Regions from separate parts of the Paenarthrobacter sp. E2MeOHC11 genome, predicted to be linked through region 1. Evidence: riboswitches for the same ligand, from Rfam matches in the RefSeq annotation. Region 1 holds a riboswitch; each other region holds the start of a gene.

Evidence for each region. Region 1 has a riboswitch for S-adenosylmethionine ahead of metX (homoserine O-acetyltransferase MetX). Riboswitches for the same ligand answer to the same signal wherever they lie in the genome.
Region 2: it holds a riboswitch for S-adenosylmethionine, as region 1 does, so the genes downstream of both, ACSSVG_RS04765 (hypothetical protein) here and metX (homoserine O-acetyltransferase MetX) in region 1, are expected to answer to the same signal.
Region 3: it holds a riboswitch for S-adenosylmethionine, as region 1 does, so the genes downstream of both, ACSSVG_RS18315 (aminotransferase class V-fold PLP-dependent enzyme) here and metX (homoserine O-acetyltransferase MetX) in region 1, are expected to answer to the same signal.

The regions. Positions count from the first base shown of each region.
Region 1 is NZ_CP196673.1:482,092-489,609, forward strand. It holds gene ACSSVG_RS02235 (DMT family transporter) at 1-707, opposite strand, end outside; gene ACSSVG_RS02240 (RNA-binding S4 domain-containing protein) at 731-958, shown strand; gene ACSSVG_RS02245 (alpha/beta hydrolase) at 1,026-1,676, opposite strand; gene ACSSVG_RS02250 (SGNH/GDSL hydrolase family protein) at 1,747-2,589, shown strand; gene ACSSVG_RS02255 (winged helix DNA-binding domain-containing protein) at 2,640-3,782, shown strand; gene ACSSVG_RS02260 (DUF2076 domain-containing protein) at 3,844-4,248, shown strand; gene metX (homoserine O-acetyltransferase MetX) at 4,271-5,392, opposite strand; SAM riboswitch class IV at 5,407-5,523, opposite strand; gene ACSSVG_RS02270 (bifunctional o-acetylhomoserine/o-acetylserine sulfhydrylase) at 5,687-7,003, opposite strand; gene ACSSVG_RS02275 (VOC family protein) at 7,230-7,518, shown strand, end outside.
Region 2 is NZ_CP196673.1:1,038,054-1,045,571, reverse strand. It holds gene ACSSVG_RS04780 (matrixin family metalloprotease) at 1-150, opposite strand, end outside; gene ACSSVG_RS04775 (VIT1/CCC1 transporter family protein) at 236-1,336, opposite strand; gene ACSSVG_RS04770 (hypothetical protein) at 1,661-1,849, shown strand; gene ACSSVG_RS04765 (hypothetical protein) at 1,846-2,172, opposite strand; SAM riboswitch class IV at 2,189-2,308, opposite strand; gene ACSSVG_RS04760 (sodium:solute symporter family protein) at 2,423-3,958, opposite strand; gene ACSSVG_RS04755 (helix-turn-helix domain-containing protein) at 4,225-4,800, shown strand; gene ACSSVG_RS04750 (APC family permease) at 4,828-6,801, opposite strand; gene speB (agmatinase) at 7,031-7,518, shown strand, end outside.
Region 3 is NZ_CP196673.1:3,938,755-3,946,272, reverse strand. It holds gene rsrA (mycothiol system anti-sigma-R factor) at 1-18, opposite strand, end outside; gene ACSSVG_RS18340 (sigma-70 family RNA polymerase sigma factor) at 15-812, opposite strand; gene ACSSVG_RS18335 (DoxX family membrane protein) at 993-1,508, shown strand; gene aroA (3-phosphoshikimate 1-carboxyvinyltransferase) at 1,515-2,882, shown strand; gene rsgA (ribosome small subunit-dependent GTPase A) at 2,885-4,000, shown strand; gene hisN (histidinol-phosphatase) at 4,055-4,867, shown strand; SAM riboswitch class IV at 5,053-5,166, shown strand; gene ACSSVG_RS18315 (aminotransferase class V-fold PLP-dependent enzyme) at 5,199-6,608, shown strand; gene ACSSVG_RS18310 (class I SAM-dependent methyltransferase) at 6,723-7,518, shown strand, end outside.

The DNA.
Region 1 (7,518 bases):
GGGCCGGCGACGGCAAGCTTAATGAGCCATGCGATCCAGAGGATGGCTGACCCGGCAATGAAGTTGACCAGCGTGGCTGCAATCGGCGTCCCGTAGTGAACGGTGGCCGTTCCATTCATGGCTTGTTGGAAGCTCATGAAGAATCCGGCAGCAAGTGGCAGCAGGACGGGCAACACGAGGGAGGCGATATCGGCGTCGCCGCCGAACCGGGGCGAAACTGCCCAGGCGACGGCGGCAACGGTCAGGACGCTGCCCAGGACCCGCACTCCCGTGATGGCACGTTTCCCTCCCGGTCCGATGCCCATCCGGTCCACCAGCAATCCGCTCAATGTCTGCCCCGTCACCGCGGCAACAGTGAAGAGCGCTACCCCCAGCAGGGCGACGGTGAACGACTGGGCAAATACGAACAATGCACCGATGGCACCGGCCATGACATAGAAGCGTGGAAAGCTGCGGTTCCGGACGGCGGGGATAATGCGCTGGAGGCCTGCCCTGCCTTTGGGTGTTGCAAAGGAAATTGCACTGATGAGCAGGAGGCCTGTGGTGAAGCTCACCACGGCGGCGGCAATGCCGTCCTCGAGCCTGGCGCCAAGTGCCCCGTTGATCCTTCCTTGGAGCGGGATGACCAAGCCTGTTGCGACTGCAATGGGGAGGCCAAGGGCGAGCGGAAGGACAGGACGGGGAGAAGGCTGCGGCACCGTCCCCACACTACTTCAGGCATCATTACTGTATGAGCAATCCGGAAATCGAAGAGATCCCCATCCGCGACGACATGATCCGCCTTGGCCAACTGCTGAAGCTTGCCAACCTCGTGGAAGACGGTGTCGAAGCCACGGAGCTCATCAAGAACGGCTTGGTCAAAGTCAACGACGAGATCGATGACCGCCGTGGCCGCCAACTCCACGTGGGCGATACCGTGACCGTCAACGGCCAGACTGTGCGGATCACCGCCGCCTGACGCACCGGGATTTTGTACAGATAACGCCCTCAAGAACGGCTCTTGGGGGCGTTATCTGTACAAAAACTCAATCGGTGAGGACTTTGTGGGTCAGGAATTCACCCACGTGCCCGATCTCCTGCTGGTTGATGCCGTGCCACATCCCGGTGTAGAGCACCTTGGTGAGGTCTACGTGCTTTCGCACCCAGCCCATGGTGTATTCGATCTTGTCCTGGGTAATGACCGGATCCTGCTGGTCCCGGCCCCAGAACATGGGCATCGAGCCATCCAGTTCGTGGTCCCGGAAGGCGGCGTCAGCGCCGGCGTCGATCACAAATCCTGAAAGTCCGACGACGGCAGCAAAGTCCGCGGGACGGTAGCGGACCATGGTGGTAGCCATCGCCATGCCCATGGAGAAGCCGAGCAAGGTCACCGATGAGTGGTTGGCTTTGACCGTGTCCAGCCACCCCAGCGCGTATTCCGCGGCAAGCTTCACGGCGTCCAGCGAGTAGTCGATGGACGCTGTGAGGGGGAACCACGTGAAGCCCGGCCCCATGGGCATCGGCGCCCGGAGTGCCGCCACCACGAAGCCGTCAGGCAACAGCCCGGCCAGGCTGAAGAGGTCCTCCTCGTTGGAACCGTAGCCGTGCAGCAGGACCAGGAGTGGCTTGCCGGCACGCTCGGCTTCGTCGTGGGACCACAGGACAACGGGCGCGGGGAATGCGGGGGCTTCAGTCATGGTTCCATTCTTACAGTTACCCGGAAGTAACAACCTACGGTGGCGTAGGTTCGCAGTGACGAGGCAGGATATGAGCGTGAGTGAGAACAATCCTTTGTTGAAACCGGGCGGACCTGTTCAAAAACACCCTTGGAGCCGCTACGTGGCCCTGGGTGATTCGTTCACTGAAGGGATCGGCGATCCCGAACCCGCGAACCCCGGCGGCTACCGCGGCTGGGCCGATCGCGTCGCTGAGGAGCTTGGCCGGGGGCACGGGGATTTCGCGTATGCCAACCTCGCCATCAGGGGCCGGCTCCTGCAGCAGATTCTGGACGAACAGGTTGGTCCCTGCCTGGAGTTGCAGCCGGACCTGGTGTCCATCTCGGCCGGCGGCAACGATCTCATCCGGCCTGGCGGCGACCCCGATCTGCTGGCTGAAAAACTCGACGTCGCGGTGGGCGGGCTGAGCTCCGGCGGCGCCACTGTGGTGTTGTTCAACGGCCCGGACACGGCCGCCTCCGTCCTGGGACGCATTCGCGGCAAGGTGGCTATCTACAACGAGAACCTCCGTACGGTAGCGGCACGACACGACGCCGTGGTGGCCGACATGTGGTCGCTACGGCAGTTGGCTGATCCGCAAATGTGGGATGTCGACCGCCTGCACTTCTCCCCGTTGGGCCACCACACCATCGCAACCATGGTCCTGGAGGCACTGAACGTAGAACATACACTCGAGCCCCTGATGCCCAAACCATTACCCCCACGTACATGGCGCGAGGCCCGCTCTTCCGACCTCGTCTGGGCGCGCGAGTACTTCGTCCCATGGGTCATCCGAAGGCTGCGACACCAATCTTCAGGCGACGGCATCAGTCCAAAGCGTCCGACGCCGGGACCCGTCTTCGGTTCCAGCGGCACCCTCTTGCCGCGCCGTTAGGGTGACGGCAATGCTTGTCGAGGACCGCAGTGACGGCTGACGAGACCCGCATGGCGGAGAATGTTCGGCGGCTGCGCCTGCGAAGGCAACAGTTACGGGCTCCGCTTGCCCGGAATGCCGGAGAGGTGGTCCGCAACCTCTTGGCCGTCCAGTCGCAGGAGTTCCCCTACGCGCGATGGTCGCTGGCACAAAGGACGGCCGGCAGCACCTCCACCGAGGTGGAGCAGGCTGTAGCAGACGGAACGATCCTGCGGACGCATATCCTCCGGCCCACCTGGCATTTTGTGCACCGGGACGATCTCGGCTGGTTGATGGGGCTCTCGGCGGATCGGCTTCATCAGGGAAACAAGGGCATGTACCGCCAGACGGGTGTGGATGAGGAATCAGCGGCATTGAGTGGCCGTATCCTCGGTGAGGCCGTGGCGGACGGCGCCCATAAGACCCGCGAAGAGTTGGCCCAAGTACTGGGGCAAGCCGGCTTCCCCAGCAAGGGACTGGGATTTATCTACCATCTGATGCACGCGGAAATCAGCTGCACCCTGGTGAGCGGCACCCCCGTCCGCTCCGCCGGTGGCGCCCTGAAACAGACGTATGCACTGTTCCAGGAACGAGTGCCGGGTTTCGTTGGTACGTCCTCACTGACCGGGGACGCCCGCGAGCGCGCCTTGGGGCAACTGGCACTGAGGTACTTCAGCAGCCGCGGGCCGGCCACCATCAAAGACTGTTCCGTGTGGTCCGGTCTGACCATGAAAGATGTGAAGCTGGGCCTGCACGTGGCTGACGACCTGTCTCCCGGCAGCCTCGCGTCGGTGTCCTTTGACGGTCTCGGTTTTTACCTGGCCGCAGAGGAGGCGGAGGCCCTCTTGAGCGGTAGCGATTCTTCGCCTGCCGGGGATTCCGGGCTCCCCCGCGTCGACCTCATTCAGTGTTACGACGAATACGTCATGGGCTACTCGCAGTCCCGGCATTACCTGGGCGGGACTGCTCCATATTTCCCCGAGGACAACGGACCCCTGCACGTGGTCTTGCTGGACGGCAGACTGGCCGGTTGGTGGCGTCATGGCTTTTCCGGCGGGGCTTGTGAGTTGGACGTGCGCATGAACCGGCCGGCAACGCCGGAGCAGCAGGCCGCACTTGAGGCCGAGGCGGAGCGCTACGGCCGGTTCCTGGGAATGGAGACCAAGCTGGTGTGACGTCGCCGAGTCGATTTCAGCAGCAGGGCTAAGCTGGGAGAAGACCTAGGAGGCCTGCACTGTGAACAATCTGATCTTCTGGATCATCGTCTGCTCGTGGCTGATCCCACTCGGGATCCGTATGTACAACCGCTCCCGGGCGCGTCGGATCCAGCATGGCGACTTCCGCGGCCCCGGGTACCCGCAGCAGAACCTGCCGGGTCCGGGCTATCCCCCACAGAACTTCCCGCAACAGAATTACCCCGGCTACCCATCCGAGCCGGTCGTCGTCCGCCCCGCGGATGCGCCACCGCAGGCCGGGCCGCCGTCGAGCCCTTCATCCCCTGCGCCGTTCCCGGCATCCAGCGGTTCCGAGCCGCAGGGCTACCGGGCACGGAAGCTGTCAGAACTGGACGCGAAGTTCAGCAACGGCGAGATCGCCATGGAGGACTACATGAAGCAGCGCGCCGACATCATGAACGGCTAAGCCGTTTGATACGTCCGGAGGCTTAGGCGAAGAACGCCTGGCGAAGTTGGCTTGAAAGCTGCCCGATTTCGGTGAGGAACCCGTCGTGGCCAATGGGTGCCTCAATGACCTGTACCGGCACGTCGCCCGGGAGCGCAGCAGCCAATTCACGCGATTGCGCCGGGAAGTAGAGCCTGTCGCTGTCCACTGCCGCTACGAAAAACTCAGCTGTGGTCCGCGACAACGACGCTTCCAGCGAGCCGCGGCCACGCGTGACGTCATGGGACATGAGGGCCTCGGTGATGGCGATATAGCTGTTGGCATCAAAACGGCGCACCAGCTTTGTCCCTTGGTGGTCCAAATAGCTTTCCACCTGGTAGCGGCCACGCTCCCCCAACACCGCGGCAGCAAGCGGTGTCTCCTGGTGCTGGGCTTGCCGGCCAAAGCGGAAATCCAGCTCCAGTGCTGAGCGGTAGGTGATGTGGGCGATGCGCCGGGCCAGCGCGAGACCGTGCTCGGGCGCAGAGCCGCCGTAGTAGTCGCCGTTGTTGAAGTTCGGGTCCTGCCTGATCGCCAAAGTCTGGGCTTGCGCGAAGGCAATCTGCTCGGCCGTGCTGTAGGCGCCCACCGAGATGACGGCGCAGCGTTTGACGCGGTCCGGGAATGTCACGGCCCACTCGAGTGCCCGGGCGCCGCCCATCGAACCGCCCAACACAGCATGCCAGGCATCGATACCCAGGGCATCAGCCAGTCGCGCTTCGGCCTCCGTGCTGTCGCGCAGGGTGATCAAGGGGAAACGTGAGCCCCAGGGCTTGCCGTCCGGCGCTTCCGACGATGGTCCGGTACTCCCATAGCAGCCACCCACGATGTTGATGGAGATGACGAAGAACTTGTCGGTGTCGATGGTGGCACCAGGCCCCACCAGCTGCTCCCACCAGCCTTCTTCGTCAGTGGCTCCACGGGCGACATGCGTGCTGCCCGTGAGCGCATGCTCGATGAGCACGGCGTTGGACGCGTCCGCGTTCAGCCGGCCCCAGGTTTCATACGCCAGGACAACGTCCGGAAGGAGTCCGCCGGCTTCAAGTTCCAGCGGTCCGATCCCGGCATACTTGACGGTTCCGTCTTCTTCTCCGGATTTTGGAAGGGCTGTAGCAGTAATGGTCATTCCTTTGACACCTATCCTCGCGCTTGCCCGTCGCCTTGCGTGCGAACAGGCCAGGTCTTCACCCGGGGCACCCCACCGCGGAGGAGGGTTGCCGGCCAGCAAGCCGGGGCTGTGTGCTGGCACTCATGACCTAATACGAAGAGTCTAGGAAATGCAGGGCGGTTCTGGCGAAGAATGTGACAACAGTGTGACGGTTTGGGCCAGCTTCATTCACGAAGAAGCACCCGGAAGTGCCGCCCGGCGAATAATCGTCGGCGCGGGCGGCGTTCCCGGCGGAGGTGATGAGCCCGGGCGTCAGGCGCCCTTGGCAGCCCTGAATCCGGCTTCGAGGTCGGCGATGATGTCATCGACGTGCTCAATGCCTACGGACAAGCGGACCAGGCCGGGATTGACGCCGGCAGCGACCTGCTGTTCCACCGTCAGCTGGCTGTGAGTGGTGGACGCCGGGTGGATGACCAGGGAACGGACGTCGCCAATGTTGGCGACATGGGAGTGCAGTTCCAATCCGTCCACGAAGCGCTTGCCGGCGTCCACGCCGCCCTTGATGTTGAAGGCAACAATTGCGCCGGTGCCCTTGGGGCCATACTTTCGGCCGCGGTCGTACCACGGGCTGGACGGCAGGCCCGCATAGGCCACCGATTCGACGTCGTCGTGGCTTTCAAGCCACTGGGCAACCTTGGTGGCGTTCGCTACGTGGCGTTCCACGCGCAGGCTCAACGTCTCCAGGCCCTGGGCAATGAGGAAGGCATTGAACGGGGACACAGCCGAGCCAAGGTCGCGAAGCAACTGGACGCGGGCCTTCAGGATGTAGGAAAGGTTGGCACCCAGCGCGCCGTCCTTGCCCAAGTCCCGGGCGTAGACGAGTCCGTTGTAGCTCGGGTCCGGCGTGTTGAAGCCAGGGAAACGCTCCGGGTCCTTGCCGAAGTCGAAGTTGCCGGAGTCCACGATCACTCCGGCGATTGCGGAGCCATGGCCACCCAGGTACTTTGTTGCGGAATGGACCACGATGTCCGCGCCCCACTCGATGGGTCGGATGAGGTACGGCGTGGACAGGGTGTTATCGACGATCAGGGGCACACCGGCCTCATGTGCCGTACGGGCGATGCCTTCGATATCCAGCACATCCTGGCGGGGATTGGAAACCACTTCGCCGAAGAACAGCTTGGTGTTCGGCTGGACAGCGTCACGCCATTGGTCCAGGTTGTCAGGATCCCCGACGAACGTGACCGAGATACCAAACTTCTTCAGCGTGTGCGCCAGCAGGTTGTAGGTACCGCCATACAGGCTGGGGCTCGCTACGATGTGGTCCCCCGCCTCGGCGATGTTCAGGATGGCGAATGTCTCGGCAGCCTGGCCGGAGCTGAGCAAGAGTGCGCCCAGTCCGCCTTCAAGGCTCGCAACCCGCTGCTCCACAGCATCCTGCGTCGGGTTGCCGATCCGGGTATAGATGGGTGCGAGTTCGGCCAGGGCAAAGCGGTTGGCGGCACTTTCGGCGCTGGGGAACACGAAGGAAGTGGTCTGGTAGATCGGCAGCGACCGCGCGCCTGTGGCGGAGTCGGGCTCCTGGCCTGCGTGGATCTGGCGGGTTTCGAAAGACCATCCTTGGGACATGGAGTTCTCCTCTTCATAACGCATGGGTTTGGCGGGAATGTGGTGCGATGTGAGCTGGGGCCAGTCTAGGAACTGTCCGGAGGCTAGGACAGCTTTGTGACGCCGGTGGAATCTTTCGGTCTTTTCGCGTCCCTCCATGACGCCCACCGTCACGGTTTATACACATCCCACCTTAGTTAGGCTTGACTTAGCTGAGACCCCGATCACAAAGTGCCAAGATGAAGCCATGCGCATGGATCACGTCTCTTACGCCTGTGAACGAGATGGCCTTTTGGCCACTACCGAACGAATTTCCGCGGCATTGGGAGTGGACGCTGTCCGGGGCGGAGTGCACCCGCGCTTCGGTACCCGGAACATGATCATTCCCCTTGCGGATAACAAGTACCTTGAAGTGGTGGAGGTCCTGGACCACCCTGCTTCAGACAAAGCACCATTTGGCCAAGCAGTTCGTGCACGCTCAGCTGCCGGAGGAGGGTGGATGGGCTGGTGCGTCGCTGTTGAGGACCTCGCCCCGT
Region 2 (7,518 bases), 560 kb from region 1:
TGCGGTGATGCGGGGGTCTCCGTGCAGGAATCCGCTCACCAGGACGGCCACCACTGCGGCGATGCCGGCCATGAGGAGGCCGCGAAGGACCCGCCAGGCAGTTGCCGCACGTCGGTGCTTTGGCGCACGCGTTTCCCGCTCCGAGTCCACGGTTCTCCATTCCTCACGCCCTGGTCACGCGGGGCAGCGCGGAGGACGAACCAACATTACGGGCTGCGGAGGGAGGCGTCCAAACCTAGACGATCGTTGCGCCGAACACCAGGCCCAGCCCATAGGTGGCAGCCGCTGCTCCAAGACCAATGGCGAGTTGCCGCAACCCGCGGCTCAGCGGCGACGTTCCGGACAGCAAGCCCACGACGGCGCCGGTCGCCAGGAGCGCGATGCCCACCAGCACGCCGGCTACCAGCAAAGCAGCCACACCCGTCATGCCGAAAATGAACGGCAGGATGGGCACGATGGCGCCCGAGGCGAAGAAGCAGAAGCTGGACAACGCGGCGCCCCACGCCGAACCGACGGATTCGTGCTCATCGGTGGCCGGCTTCTCTGGCTGCAGGGAGAGGCTGGGGTCGCAGTCGCAGCTGAAGACGCCCATGCGTTCGGCGGCGCGGTGTTCGGCGGCTTCGTGGGTCATGCCCCGAGCCAAGTACACAAGAACCAGCTCGTTGTGCTCGATGTCCAACGAAGGTGCTGCTGTGAGCGTGGCCTGAGTGGGCAACGTGGCGTTAAGCAATTCCCGCTGGGAGCGCACGGAAACGTACTCGCCGGCGCCCATGGACAACGCCCCGGCCAACAGGCCTGCGACGCCGCTCATCAGCACGACAGGGCTGGGCACGCCGGTTGCGGCCATGCCCATGACCAGCGAAAGGTTGCTGACCAAGCCATCGTTTGCGCCGAAGACAGCAGCGCGGAAAGTGCCGGAGAGCCTGTTGCGTCCACGCGTGGCCAGGCCCCGGACCACTTCTTCGTGGATCTGCTCATCGGCCACCATGGCTGCTGTTGCCGCCGGTTCGGTGCCGTAGGGGGAGCGGCCTTCGGCTCGTTGGGCCAGGGCCAGTACAAAGACCGACCCGAAGTTGCGGGCCAGGAAGCCCAGGAACTGGCTGCGGGTTGAGGCGGCCTTGGGCATTCCGGCGTGCTCGCCCAGGAGCTTGAGCCAGTGGGCCTCGTGACGCCCTTCGGCTTCGGCCAGGGCCAGGAGGATTTGGCGTTCTTCGCCGTCGCGCCTCTGGGCGAGTTCGCGATAGACGGCAGCCTCGGCGCGCTCATCGGCCAGATACTGACGCCAGCGGCGGATGTCCGAGGATGACGGGGATGCCGCATCGTTTTTCGAGGCCATGCTGTCGACGGCCGTTGTTTCGGGGGCCGTGTTTTCGGTGGCGGGGTCCGGAGCCGGGCTCGACGAACCGGGGGATTCCTGGTGCTGTTGCACTTTCTCTCCTGTGCTGGGTGGGGTGGTTTCGGCCCCATTGCACGCCCCACACTACCGCTTATTGGCGGGGATTTTTGGCTGGTATTCCTCAACTGGAATGTTCGGCGCACCGTAATTCCGGGCACCCTTGACCCTCGACTGAGGCGGTGCTCAGATGGAAGGACAGGAGCGGGGAGCTCCCCGTTTTCCGGTTACCGGGCTTTGACCGGCCCACGAGACGGAGGTTGCATTATGGACACCACCGAATCACACGCCAGCCACCCGCGGGCGACCATCGAGTCGGACCCAGCCTATGACTACGCCGAGGACCAGGAAGTGGACGAAGCATGGGTGGAAGAGGTGGACGCCCCGGAGGACGACGAACGCGTCGTCCCGATCGATGAAACCGAGGACTTCCGCGAGGAGGACGAAGGGAACTAGGCCTGCACCCACGGGCAGAGAGGGAAGTGCCGCTGCACGCCCTCGCGCTTTCCGGCTGCGGCAACGGTCACCGTCAGGGTCCTTGAGGCCGCACACCATTGCGTCGGCCGGACAGCCTGCGTCAGGGCCCGGGTGATCAAGTGCGGTTCGGGATGCCCAAACCGCGCCGTACCGGCGTTGGAGATGATGGTCACCGTGCCCAGGAAAAGGTCGACGGCGGGAATCACCGTGACCGTGCGGGCTGCGGTTTTGGCAGGGGTTCCTGTGGCCGGCGCACTTGCGGCCGGCGTGGATGCCTGGGTGGTATCGCCTTGGTACGGCAAGGGACTGCTCCTCAGTGGAGTGCTCTTGCCCGCTCGGTTGTCTCTGGTCCGGGACGGGCCGCTTCCTCATCCGAACCACCCGTGAACATGGGGTTGGTGTGTGGCCAGTCGGAGCTTGGCACCACATCTCTTGAAGCTGGGACAACCCTACCCCACCGGGCGTTCTTCCAGGGGACGAAACAACGGCGACGCCTCCCCGAAAAGGGGTGGCGCCGCCGTCGAACGTTGCTCTGTTACTTGCCGTGCACTTTTACTTGTGGCTGCTGACCGGGTGGGCCTCCGGCGGCAGCTCTTCCGAGACAGCACCTGCGACGCGCTTGTCCCATGCTTCGCGAACCGCGGGATCCGTGGGCGGGGTGAGCAGCGAGATCACTACGTAGGCGATGAAGGAAGCCGCGAGGCCGAAGTAGATCGGCTCGTTGGCGTAGACGCCGTCAGCGCTGGGAATGACTCCAACGGCGAAGAAGATCAGCAGGACAAGCGTCAGCACCGAGCCCACTGCCATGGACCACGCGGCGGCGATGCCCGTGCCGCGCTTCCACACCAGGCCGCCCAGGATTGCCACCAGGAGGCCACCTACCAGGATGTCGTAGGCGATGGTGAGGGCGACAACCACGTCCTGCGCAGCCATGGAAATCAGCACGGCTACGATACCGAGGCCAAGTACCCAGTAGCGGTTGGCCTTGACGTCGTGCTCGGGGTTCTCCGTGTCATCAGTGTTGATGGTCTTGCCGAACCAGCTGGCCACGAACGGGACGACGTCTGCACGTGCCACCGTTGCCGCGGCAATCAGGGCTCCGGATGCGGTGGACATCATTGCTGCAACAGCTGCGGCCATGACCAGGCCGCCGATGCCGACAGGCAGGATGTGTGTTGCGACCTCTGCGTAAACCACGTCCTTGCCGAGGTTGGCGACGTCGATGTCCGGGAGCGCTACGCGGGCAGCCAGGCCGATCAGGGCCCCGGCGATGCCGTAAAGGATGCAGTAGACACCTGCGGTGGCGCCGCCCCAGCGTGCGACGGTGGGGGTCTTGGCGGTGAAGACGCGCTGCCAGATGTCCTGGCCGATCAGGAGGCCGAGCGTGTACACCACGAAGTAGGTGATGATCGTCTGGACACCAATGCCGTCGATCTGGAAGAAGCTTGCGTCGAGGCGCTCACGGATGCCGTCCATGCCGCCGGCTGCGTTCATGACGAACGGGAGCATCAGGAAGAAGATGCCTACGGTCTTGATGATGAACTGGACCTGGTCGGCCAGGGTGATGGACCACATACCGCCGATGGTCGAGTAGACGAGCACGATCGCGCCGCCAACTGCGATGGCCAGCCAGCGTTCCCAATCGAAGAGGACCACGAAGATGGTGGCGTAAGCGCCGGTGGACGTGGCACACAGCATCAGCGTGTACGCCAGCATCACGATTCCGGAGGTCTGCGTGGCCTTGCTGCCGTAGCGAAGGCTCAGCATCTGGGAGACCGTGTAGATCTTCAGGCGCTGGATGGTGCCTGCGAACAGGAGGCTGAGCAGCAGCACGCCCGAGCCGATTGCCACAACCAGCCACATGCCGGAGATGCCGAACTTGTAGCCGAGGCCGACGCCGCCCACGGTGGATGCGCCACCGAGGACCACTGCGGCCATGGTGCCGGTGTAAAGGAAGGGGCCCAGGCGGCGGCCGGCCACCAGGAAGTCGCTGTTGTTCTTGGTGCGGGACTTGCCCCACCAGCCGAATGCCAGCATGGCGAGCAGGTACACCACCACGATTGCGATGTTAATAGCCGAAGATTCCATGAGAGGTCCTTGGAGCTGATGCACGGAGGTTGGGGTTTTCGACGATACTCCTGCGAAGCGTCGAAGTCTCTGTGCTGATGATTGGAGATTGGGGATGTGTTGTGTGCCTCACAGACAACACTTGTTGCCTATGAGGATATGTTGTGATCGGAGTAACAGTCAAGATGCTTTGGTCATGGTTCCGCGGATTCTGGCCTTGTTGGCCTGTCTCCCGGCTACTATTGCTCCAATGACAGGGCCACATGACAGGCCTGAAAGGTTCGTGAATGAAGGCTCTACCCGTTGAACCGAGCAATGTTCCCGTTGCCATCGGTTCCAGAATCCGCGCAGCCCGGCAGGCGCAGCGCCTTACCATCGAGCAAGTGGCGGACGCTACCGGGCTGACCAAGGGCTTCCTCAGCCGTGTGGAGCGCGACCTGACATCGCCGTCGGTCGCTTCCTTGGTCACCCTGTGCCAGGTCCTGTCGGTATCGGTGGGGGACTTGTTCGCAGCCCCGGAGACGCACTTGACCAAGCGCGACGACGGTCCCCGCATCTCCCTGGGTGGCCAGGGCATAGTGGAGCGCTTACTGACCGCCCGTTCGGAGCGGCGGCTCCAGATCCTGCAAGCAACCATCGAGCCCCGGGGCCGCGGTGAAAACGAGCTTTACGCCGTGGACTGCGACGTAGACGTCCTGCACGTGGTCAAGGGCAGGATCAAGCTCATCCTGACCAATGAGGAGTACGACCTCGAAGAGGGGGACACCCTCTCCTTCCCGGGGCGCGAGCCGCATACCTGGATCAACCCCACGGACGAAACCGTCGAGGTGCTCTGGGTGCTGGTTCCAGCGGCCAGCCGCTAGTTTCGCGCCAACGCGCGGGGGCGGCAGCTAGCCGACGTGCACCCATGGCCGGCGGGTGATGTCCGGCTCGGCTTCCCTCAGCACTTCACGGGTGACAGGCGCGATCTCGCCTTCGCCGAAGAACAGGAACTTGCTGAGGTTGGAGATCGGGTTGCCCTCGGTCCAGCGGAAGTAGATGTGCGGCATGAACCCGGTGACGTCGCGGATGTGCAGCAGGACTGCGGCTACGGTGTTGGGCACGTTGTTGCTGTGCACTTCCAGGATCTTGAACCCGTGCCGCTGCCTGCCTACGACCTGGAGTTCCTGCTCGAAGTCCGAGCTGTCGTCCACAATGACCTCGATGAACACGGCGTCGCAGTCAACGGGAAGGTGGTTGGCCTGCTGGGCGTGCTGGAGCTTCTCCCGGTAGCGGCTTGCGCTGAGGTGCTTGGGCTCGTGGGCGATGATGCGCACTGGTCCTTCGGCAGCGTTCGCCGTGAATTCGAGGGCCTTCTCATCCATCTTGATGTGGGTGGCCCGGAGTTCGAAGGCGCGCCTCATACGGGAAATGAAGCTGACGACCATGATGCCCAGGATGAAGAGCGCCGCAATCTTCAAGCCGTCGGGGCGTTCGATCGAGTTGACCACGGTGGTGTAGACGAACACGAGGGAGATCAGCCCGAAGCCGATGACCTGGGCCCGTTGCTTCTTTCGCCGTGCGGACAGGGTCACGGCTATGGAGGCCGAGGTGATGAGGACCAGCACGCCTGTGGCGTAGGCGCCACCCTGGGCGTTGACGTCCGCCTTGAAGATGATGGTGACAAGGAAAGCGATGACTGTGAACACCAGCACCAGTGGACGAAGGGCGCGGGCCCACGCCGGCGCCATGCCGTAGCGGGGCAGGTACCTCGGGACCAGGTTGAGCAGTCCCGCCATGGCGGAAGCGCCGGCAAACCAGAGGATGGCTATGGTGCTGACGTCATAGACAGTTCCGAAGCCGTCGCCGAGGAATTTGTGGGCGAGGTAGGCGAGTGCGCGGCCCTCGGCCTTGCCGCCGTCTTGGAATTCGGCGGCGGGGATCAGCATGACGGTGGTGAAGCTGGACGTGATGAGGAATGAGCTCATGATGATGGCTGCGGTGGTGAGCAGCTTGTGGGCGCCCTTGATCCGGCCTGTGGGCTTGGCTTCGGTGTCCGTAGCGTGGCCCTTGATCTGGGGCATGACAGCCACGCCGGTTTCGAATCCGGAGAGGCCCAGTGCCAGGCGGGGGAACACCAGGAGTGCCAGGGCGATCATCATGATCGGGTCGCCGTGGGAGGTGGTGAGGGCGGTCCACCAATCGGTGATGACGCCGGACTCGGTGAAGAGGTGGGCCATGGATACGGCAATCACCACCAGGTTCAGCGCCAGGAATGCCGCCACGAGGACTACTGCCACGTTGATGGCTTCCTTGAAGCCGCGGAGGAAGACGACGCCGAGGCCTGCTATCAAGGCCAACGTGATAACCACTTGCTGGCCTTCGAGGAAGTGCGGAGCGAAGGGGTTCTCGATGAGGTGGGCTGTGGCGTCCGCGGCGGAAAGGGTAATGGTGATCATGAAGTCCGTGGCGGCGAAGCCGAGGAGGGCCAGGACGAAGAGCTTGCCTCCCCATCGGGGCAGTAGGCGTTCCAGCATGGCAATGGAGCCCTCGCCGCGCGGGCTTTCCTTCGCAACACGGCGATACACGGGCAGTGCGCCGGCAAGGGTTGCGAACACCAGGAGCAAGGTGGCCAGCGGGGACAGCAGGCCGGCGGCCAGTGCGGCGATGGCCGGCTGGTACCCAAGGGTGGAGAAGTAGTCCAGGCCGGTGAGGCACATGACTTTCCACCAGGCTTGGGGCTTATGCGAGTCCGTGGGGCGGCCGTGTGGGCCTTGCCGCTTTCCTGAGGTTTCCGGCATTCCTTCCAAAAGCCATGCTTTGAGCTTGAAGGAATTCTTTGGCCGGTTGGCCGGGTCGGCCGGAGGCCTCGTCAGGGTGGTCACGTTGTCCTTTCGCGCAGCACGGTACTGCTTCCGCTAGGAGCGTATGGCCGCATTCGACGCCGGGACCCCGGTTTTTATGGAATCTTTACGCCTGCTGTGACCGGCATCTCACCCTCTCGGATCACCACAAATTTGTAAACAGGTGATGCATATTAGGCAACTTCGAGTGTATGATGGGTGTCACAGCTAGTGATCCAATCCCCCCAAAGATGACAAGGAGTGGCACATTTTGGAAGAGCTCCGTATTGAAGCCAACGGGAACCTCGGCCCCATCGATTCGTCCCGCATCCCGCGCTACGCCGGTGCCGCCACCTACGCCCGACTGCCTCGCCTGGACCAGGTCGCCAAGGCCGACGTCACCGTAGTTGGCGTCCCCTTCGACTCCGGCGTTTCCTACCGTCCCGGCGCCCGCTTTGGCGCCAACCACGTGCGTGAGGCCAGCCGTCTGCTGCGCCCGTACAACCCGGCTTGGGACGTCAGCCCGTTCGAGAACATCCAGGTTGCCGACGCAGGCGACATGGCCGTGAACCCGTTCAACATCAACGAGGCCATCGAGACCATCCAGCAGAATGCCCTGGACCTCACGGCCAACGGCAGCAAGCTGGTCACCCTCGGTGGCGACCACACCATTGCCCTCCCGCTCCTGAGGGCAGCAGCAGAACGCGCCGGCGAACCCATTGCCATGCTCCACTTCGATGCGCACCTGGATACCTGGGA
Region 3 (7,518 bases), 1.6 Mb from region 1:
TCCCTGGCAGTCGCTCATTTCTCTTTCTCCTGATTGTTGCTTCCGGCCGCGGCCTGATCTTCGGTATGGGCCCTGAAGCCCCGTTCGGTGGCGTAGTCCGCCAGCATGTCCCTCAGCATCTTCCTGCCTCGGTGCAACCGTGACATGACCGTGCCGATCGGGGTGTTCATGATTTCTGAGATTTGCTTGTAGGCATAGCCTTCGACGTCTGCAAAGTAGACGGCCAGACGGAATTCTTCCGGGATCGACTGCAGCGCGTTCTTGACATCGGAGTCCGGCAAGTGATCCAGTGCCTCAGTTTCGGCGGACCTCAGGCCTGCCGACGTGTGCGATTCTGCCTTGGCCAACTGCCAATCCTCGATCGTGTCCGAGTTGGACTGCAAAGGCTCCCGCTGACGCTTACGGTAAAGGTTGATATAGGTGTTGGTCAGGATGCGGTAAAGCCACGCCTTAAGGTTTGTTCCCGGCTTGTACTGGTGGAAAGCCGAGAATGCCTTGGTGTAGGCCTCCTGAACCAGGTCCTCGGCATCCGAGGGGTTGCGGGCCATCCTCATGGCCGCCGAATACAACTGGTCCACGTACTGCATGGCGTCGCGTTCGAAGCGCTCCCGCCGCTGTTCGGTAGTCTCCGTGGCAAGGTCGACGTCGGTCGCGGCCACTGCGTCGTCATTCGCGCCGGCTGCCTGGTCCGTGGCCGCTGCGGCCGGTTCCGTGGTGCTCATCGTTGCCAAGTCTACTGTCAGCTGCCGGGATTCCGGCTGCATGCCGTACCCGGGCTCCGGTAGAACCACCCGGTCCTTAACCAAAGTCAAAAAACCAACTCCGTTCACCAAGGCGGCAACACCTGCCGCAGTCCGGTCTCCACCGCACCACTAGTTCACAACGGCCGCGGCTGGGTAAATATTCCGCAAAGGTGCAAGACTAGAGCAGACTGCACCCCTTGAACACAACACTCATTGACATCGTGTGGCAAGCCACCCAGGAGGCAAGACATGTCTGTTATCCGTTTTCTCGCCCGTCCCATGCTCGCGTCCAGCTTCGTCGTCGCAGGTCTGGACAAGCTCAGGAACGCGGACGACACCGCCAAGCAGCTCTCCCCCGTCCTACGACGCGCCTCCGAATCCCTCCCTTTCAAGGCCGATGAGAAGACCCTCGCGCGCCTCATCGGTGGAGCACAGCTGGGCGCCGGAGCATTGCTTGGACTGGGAAAGCTTTCCCGTTTCGCCGCCACTGTGCTGGCTGTGACGTCGGCTTTGAACTCCTACGTCGAATGGCGTTCGGCCGATATCAGCACCAAGGAGGGCCGGAGCGCCCGTAAGGCACAGCTGTTGAAGAACATTTCCCTGACGGGCGGAGTCCTTCTTGCCTCTGTCGATACCGACGGACGTCCGAGCATCGCCTGGCGCGCAGAGCACTTGGCTGCCGATGCCAAAAAGGTGACGGGCAAGCAGATCAAGCGGGCAGACAAAGCAGTACGCAAGGCCGTAGACAACGCAGTTGGAGCATAAGGAAGCATGACAGGTACCACCGCCGCAAACACAGGATCGACCGAAGCCGCCGCGCTGCCACTCTGGCCGGCCCCGTACGCCAAGGGGCCAGTGGACGCCACGGTGACGGTGCCTGGTTCAAAGTCGCTGACCAACCGGTTCCTGGTGTTGGCGGCTTTGGCGGATGGCCCCTCGAGGTTACGCGCTCCCCTGCATTCCCGTGACTCCGCACTCATGATCCAGGCCCTGCGGCACTTGGGCGCCACCGTCACGGAGGTCCCCGGTGACGGCGACTACGGTCCGGACCTTGAGATAACGCCCATGGATCCCGCAGCCTCGGGCTCGGAAACTGCCATCGACTGCGGCCTGGCTGGAACCGTCATGCGTTTCGTGCCTCCCCTCGCGGCATTGCGCAACGGGCCCACCGTCTTCGATGGAGATCCACATGCCCGCAACCGGCCCATGGGCACCATCATCGAGGCGTTGATCGCCCTCGGCGTTCCCGTGGCAGCGGAAGGCGGCAGGACGCCGTCGGCCCTTCCGTTCACAGTGGAAGGCACCGGCGAGGTCCGCGGCGGCCACTTGGTGATCGACGCCAGCGCCTCGTCCCAGTTCGTCTCCGCCTTGCTGCTGGTGGGCGCACGGTTTACCGAGGGGCTTCACTTGGAGCACGTCGGAAAGCCGGTACCCAGCCTCGACCACATCACCATGACCGTGGAGGTCCTGCGAAGTGTCGGAGTCTCCGTGGACGACTCCGTGCCCAACCATTGGCGGGTCTCCCCCGGCTCCATCAAGGCCTTTGACCAACGGATCGAACAGGATCTTTCAAATGCGGGGCCGTTCCTGGCCGCAGCGTTGGCCACGCAGGGAACCGTCCGCATCCCCAACTGGCCGGCCAGCACCACCCAGGTCGGCGATATGTGGAGGACGATCCTCGCCACTATGGGGGCCGAGGTCACCTTGGCGGACGGGACCCTTACCGTGACCGGCGGGCCGGCGATCCTCGGAGCCGACTTCGACGAAACCAGCGAACTCGCTCCCACTGTTGCGGCCTTGTGCGCTCTTGCCGCAAGCCCCTCGCGGCTGACGGGCATTGCCCATCTCCGTGGTCACGAAACGGACCGGCTTGCTGCGCTTGTCGCTGAGATCAACGCTCTGGGTGGAGACTCCGAAGAAACTGCCGATGGCTTGATTATCCGCCCCGCGGCCTTGCACGGCGGTGTGGTGCACAGCTACGCCGACCACCGCATGGCCACTGCGGGTGCCATCCTCGGACTCGCGGTCGAAGGCGTCCACGTGGAAGATATCGCCACGACGTCAAAGACCATGCCGGAGTTCCCTGAAATCTGGGCAAGTATGCTCGAATCCGCCGGCACGGACGAGGCCAGCAACTGACCATGGGCCGCGATGCACGCTCCTGGGACGAATCCGACGTCCGGATCCGCCCCAACAAAAAAGGATCAAGGCCCCGGACCAAGGACCGGCCAAGCCATGATGACGCCATTATTGGCCGGATCATCACCGTGGACCGCGGGCGCTACAGGGCCATTGTGGACGAAGATTCCGCGGATGAACGCGTCATTATCGCCGCCCGCGCCCGTGAACTGCGGCGGAACCCCGTGGTCCCCGGCGATTTCGTCGCCTTGGTTGGTGATGTCTCCGGCGCCCCGGACACGCTTGCAAGGCTGGTCCGTGTTGAAGAACGCCGCACCCTGCTGCGTCGCAGCGCCGACGACACTGACCCCATCGAACGGGTGGTTGTGGCCAACGCCGATCAGCTGGTGGTGGTTGTTGCTGCCGCCAACCCCGAACCGCGCACCGGGTTCATCGACCGCGCCTTGGTGGCAGCGTACGACGCCGGCATAGAGCCGCTGCTGCTCATCACCAAAGCGGACGTCAAGGATCCGGCGGAATTGCTCGCCAACTACCTCAGCCTGGACTTCCCCGTGATCATCAGCCGCACAGCGGACACTGAAGCCAGCGGTATTGACGCGCGTTCGGATGACGGATTATCAGCACGTTTGGACAGGGACGCCGTGGCCCAGCTGCGCTCCCACCTCGGCGGCAAGGTGACCGTCATGCTCGGCCACTCAGGCGTCGGCAAATCCACCATGGTCAATGCTTTGACAGGGGCGGAACGAGCCACGGGCGGCGTCAATGCCGTGACGGGCCGTGGACGGCATACCTCGTCGTCTGCCTTGGCCCTGAAACTTGCCGATGCCCCGTCCGGCAGCTGGATCATCGACACCCCCGGCATCCGCTCCTTTGGTCTTGCGCACGTGGATCCGGACCGGATCCTGCATTCGTTCCCTGACCTTGAGCCCGGCACGGAAGCCTGCGAGCGTGGCTGCAAGCATGACGCCACAGCCATCAATTGCGGGCTGGATCCCTGGGTGAACGAAGGCCATGCAGGGCCCTCCGGTGTGGCCCGGCTGGCTTCCTTGCGCCGCCTGCTGGGTGCGGACCCCCGGCTTGAAGCCAAAGAGGCCAAGGAACTGGGCACCGTCAACTGATCCTTACGGCGCCACGTCCCCACCGCAGCTAATGATTCAGGATAGTTTGGTGGCATGACCCATCCCGTTTCCACCTACAACGATGACCTGCGCCTTGCCCACGTCCTCGCTGATTCAGTCGACGCCCAGACCATGGACCGCTTCAAGGCACTGGACCTGCAGATCGAAACCAAGCCAGACCTCACACCAGTCACCGATGCCGACAAGGCCGCTGAGGAAGCAATCAGGGGTCAGCTGTCCCGCTCCCGGCCGAGGGACGCCGTCCTGGGCGAGGAGTTTGGCAGCAGCGGCCATGGCTCACGGCGTTGGATCATAGATCCCATTGACGGGACCAAGAACTTCGTCCGCGGCGTGCCGGTCTGGGCAACGTTGATCGCCCTCGTTGACGAGGGAGAACCTGTTGTCGGCGTCGTCAGCGCACCGGCATTGGGCAAGCGCTGGTGGGCGGCCAAGGACATGGGCGCCTACATGGGCCGCTCCCTCGCGTCCGCTACGCGCCTGAAGGTCTCGAACGTTTCCCGGTTGGCCGACGCTTCGATGTCGTATTCAAGCCTGTCCGGGTGGAAGCAGCGAGGAAACCTCGACGAGTTCATGGGGCTCACCGAAGACATCTGGCGAACCCGAGCCTACGGTGACTTCTGGTCCTACTGCCTGGTGGCCGAAGGCGCCGTGGACATCGCCTGCGAGCCGGAGTTGAACCTCTACGACATGGCAGCACTCGTCCCGATCGTTACCGAGGCCGGTGGCCGTTTTACTTCCTTGGAAGGCGAAGACGGCCCCTTCGGCGGCAACGCCCTGGCCACCAACTCGATCCTGCACTCCGAGGTCCTCAAACGGCTCAACCCGGGGCTGGACGACCTCCTCTGAGGCACAGTTGCGGGCGGTCGCGGTCGCGCGCGTTTTCCGAATTTTCGACGGCGGATTCCCCCTTTTGGGGGTGTCCGTCGTTTTTTCTTCGCCGGATGCCCTGATTCTGCCACCGACGTAACAAAGCGCTTAACAATGCGAATCAGCTTTGGAGCGGTCCCGGGCAGTGCCCTAACCTTTTTACAGGTCACGAGTGCCAGCGCTAAACCCCGGTTTGCTGGCCGGCAACCCTCCATTCGCGGTGGGGTGCCCCGGGTGACGACCCGGCCGGTCCGGAACGGATGCGGCAAGCGCGGATCCCCCTATGGGGGTCCCTCTTGAGTGAGGTCCCATGAGCACTGTCACGTTCGACTCAAACATCATTCCTTCTCTTGCCGAAGAAACCCCGGCGCAGGCTGCCGCCGCTTCAAGGCCGCTCTCCGCAGTCACGGGTGCAGAGTTACAGGCTCCGCTGATCCAGGGCGGGCACGTTCGGTACGCCAACCTCGATTACGGAGCATCGGCGCCTGCCCTGACCATCGTTTCTGCATACCTCAACGAAGTCCTGCCGTACTATGCGAGCGTTCACCGCGGTGCGGGTTATGCGTCCCAAATCAGCACGTCTGTCTACGAAAATTCGCGGAACATCGTCCGTGAATTCGTCGGAGGACGCCCCGACGACTCCGTGATCTTCACCCGTAACACCACCGACTCCTTGAATCTTCTCGCGGGATGCCTCCCGCAGGTTGACAGCCTACCGACGGGCGAAGTCCTGTATTTGGACATCGAACACCACGCCAACCTCCTTCCATGGCAGGGTGTCCCGCACCGCAGCGTCGTCGCAGCGTCTACCTTGACAGCAACATTGGACAGGCTCCGCACGGAGTTGGCCCAGGGCGGAGTAAGCCTGCTTGCCGTGACAGGTGCCTCGAACGTCACCGGCGAAATCCTTCCCATCGCGCAACTAGCTTCCCTGGCCCACGAATACGGCGCCCGTATCGTGGTGGACGCGGCCCAGCTCGCACCGCACCGCCGGATCAACATCACCGAGGCGGACGTCGACTACATCGTCTTCTCCGGACACAAGCTGTACGCACCGTTCGGCGCTGGTGTCGTGGTTGGTCGCCCGGATTGGCTCGACGCCGGAACGCCGCACCTGGCCGGCGGCGGGGCCGTCCGTGAAGCCCGCCTGGACTCCGTCAGCTGGGCAACCGGTCCCGCCCGCCACGAGGGTGGCTCGCCCAACGTCCTGGGTGCGGCAACCCTCGCCCGCGCCACGCAGGTCCTCGCCGGACTGGACCAAGAGGCGTGGCACGCCCATGAAGCAGCCATCCGCTCCTACCTGGTGGACGGCCTGGAGGCCATCGATGGCGTGACCGTCCACCGGATCTTCAGCGACTCCGAAGACACCATTGGCGTCGTCAATTTCTCCGTGGAAGGATTCGACGCCGGGTTGGTCGCCGCGTATCTGGCGGCGGAGCACGGCGTTGGTCTCCGGGACGGACGCTTCTGCGCCCACCCCCTGCTCAAGCGGCTCGGCCTGCCCTCAGGCTCCTTGCGTGCCAGCTTTGGCGTCGGCTCCCGGTTGGAGGACGCCACGAGGCTGCTGGCAGGCATCGATGAACTCAAGCGCAACGGGCTGGGTTGGGACTACGTGGTGGACGAGGGCCGCTGGGTACCTGCCAATGACCACCGAACCTACCCGGAATGGGCTCCCAACACACCCGGCACTGCCGGCGCTGCTCCCTGCACCGTGGACTAGAACCCCACCGTGGACCAGGGACGCGGCTAACCCCGAGATCCAAGCTCTCCCGCTGCTGCGGTAAATTCGTAGGGTATATTTTTGGCGACCCTGTGAAGGAGTCTTTGCGTGGCATTGCGTTCTCCGGCTCCATCAAACGGACAGCCCGGCATTCCCGGACCGGCTGGACCGCGCGGTCCGAAACTCCATGCCAAACGTCGGCAAGAACTCGGCCAGAGCTTTCAAGACGGCGGTGAGCACTATGATCGCGTGCGGCCCGGCTACCCCGCAGACTCCCTGACGTGGCTCCTTCCCGATAGAGCAGAGACAGCTGCGGACATTGGAGCAGGTACCGGAAAGTTCACTGCCCTCCTCCTCGAACGCGGACTTGAGGTGGCCGCCGTCGATCCTTCCACTGACATGTTGGAACAACTGCGGAAGAGCTATCCGCAGGTCAGCGCAGTGGAGGGTACGGCCGAGGCAACTGGGCTGGCGGACTCAGCATTCGACGTCGTCAGCGTTGCCCAGGCCTGGCACTGGTGCGACTCCCTCCCCGCCAGCACCGAAATCTCCCGGATCCTGCGCCCGCAGGGAATCCTGGGACTGATCTGGAACCAGTTGGATACGTCGGTTCCGTGGGTCCACAGGCTTTCGCGCATCATGCACGCCGGAGATGTCCACAAACCTGGCTTCCGGCCTGCCATCGGTCCGGAGTTCGCCGGGTTGCAGAGCCACCTCACGGCGTGGGCGGACCCCACCACGCCCGAAGAGATCATGGAGCTGACCAAGTCGCGCAGCTACTACCTCCGGGCCGACGAAGCAACGCGGGCGAAAGTCATGGGAAACCTCGAGTGGTATCTGTACCACCACCTTGCGCACGCGCCAGGGGGGACCGTCCAGTTGCCCTACGTGACGCAAACCTGGCGGGCGG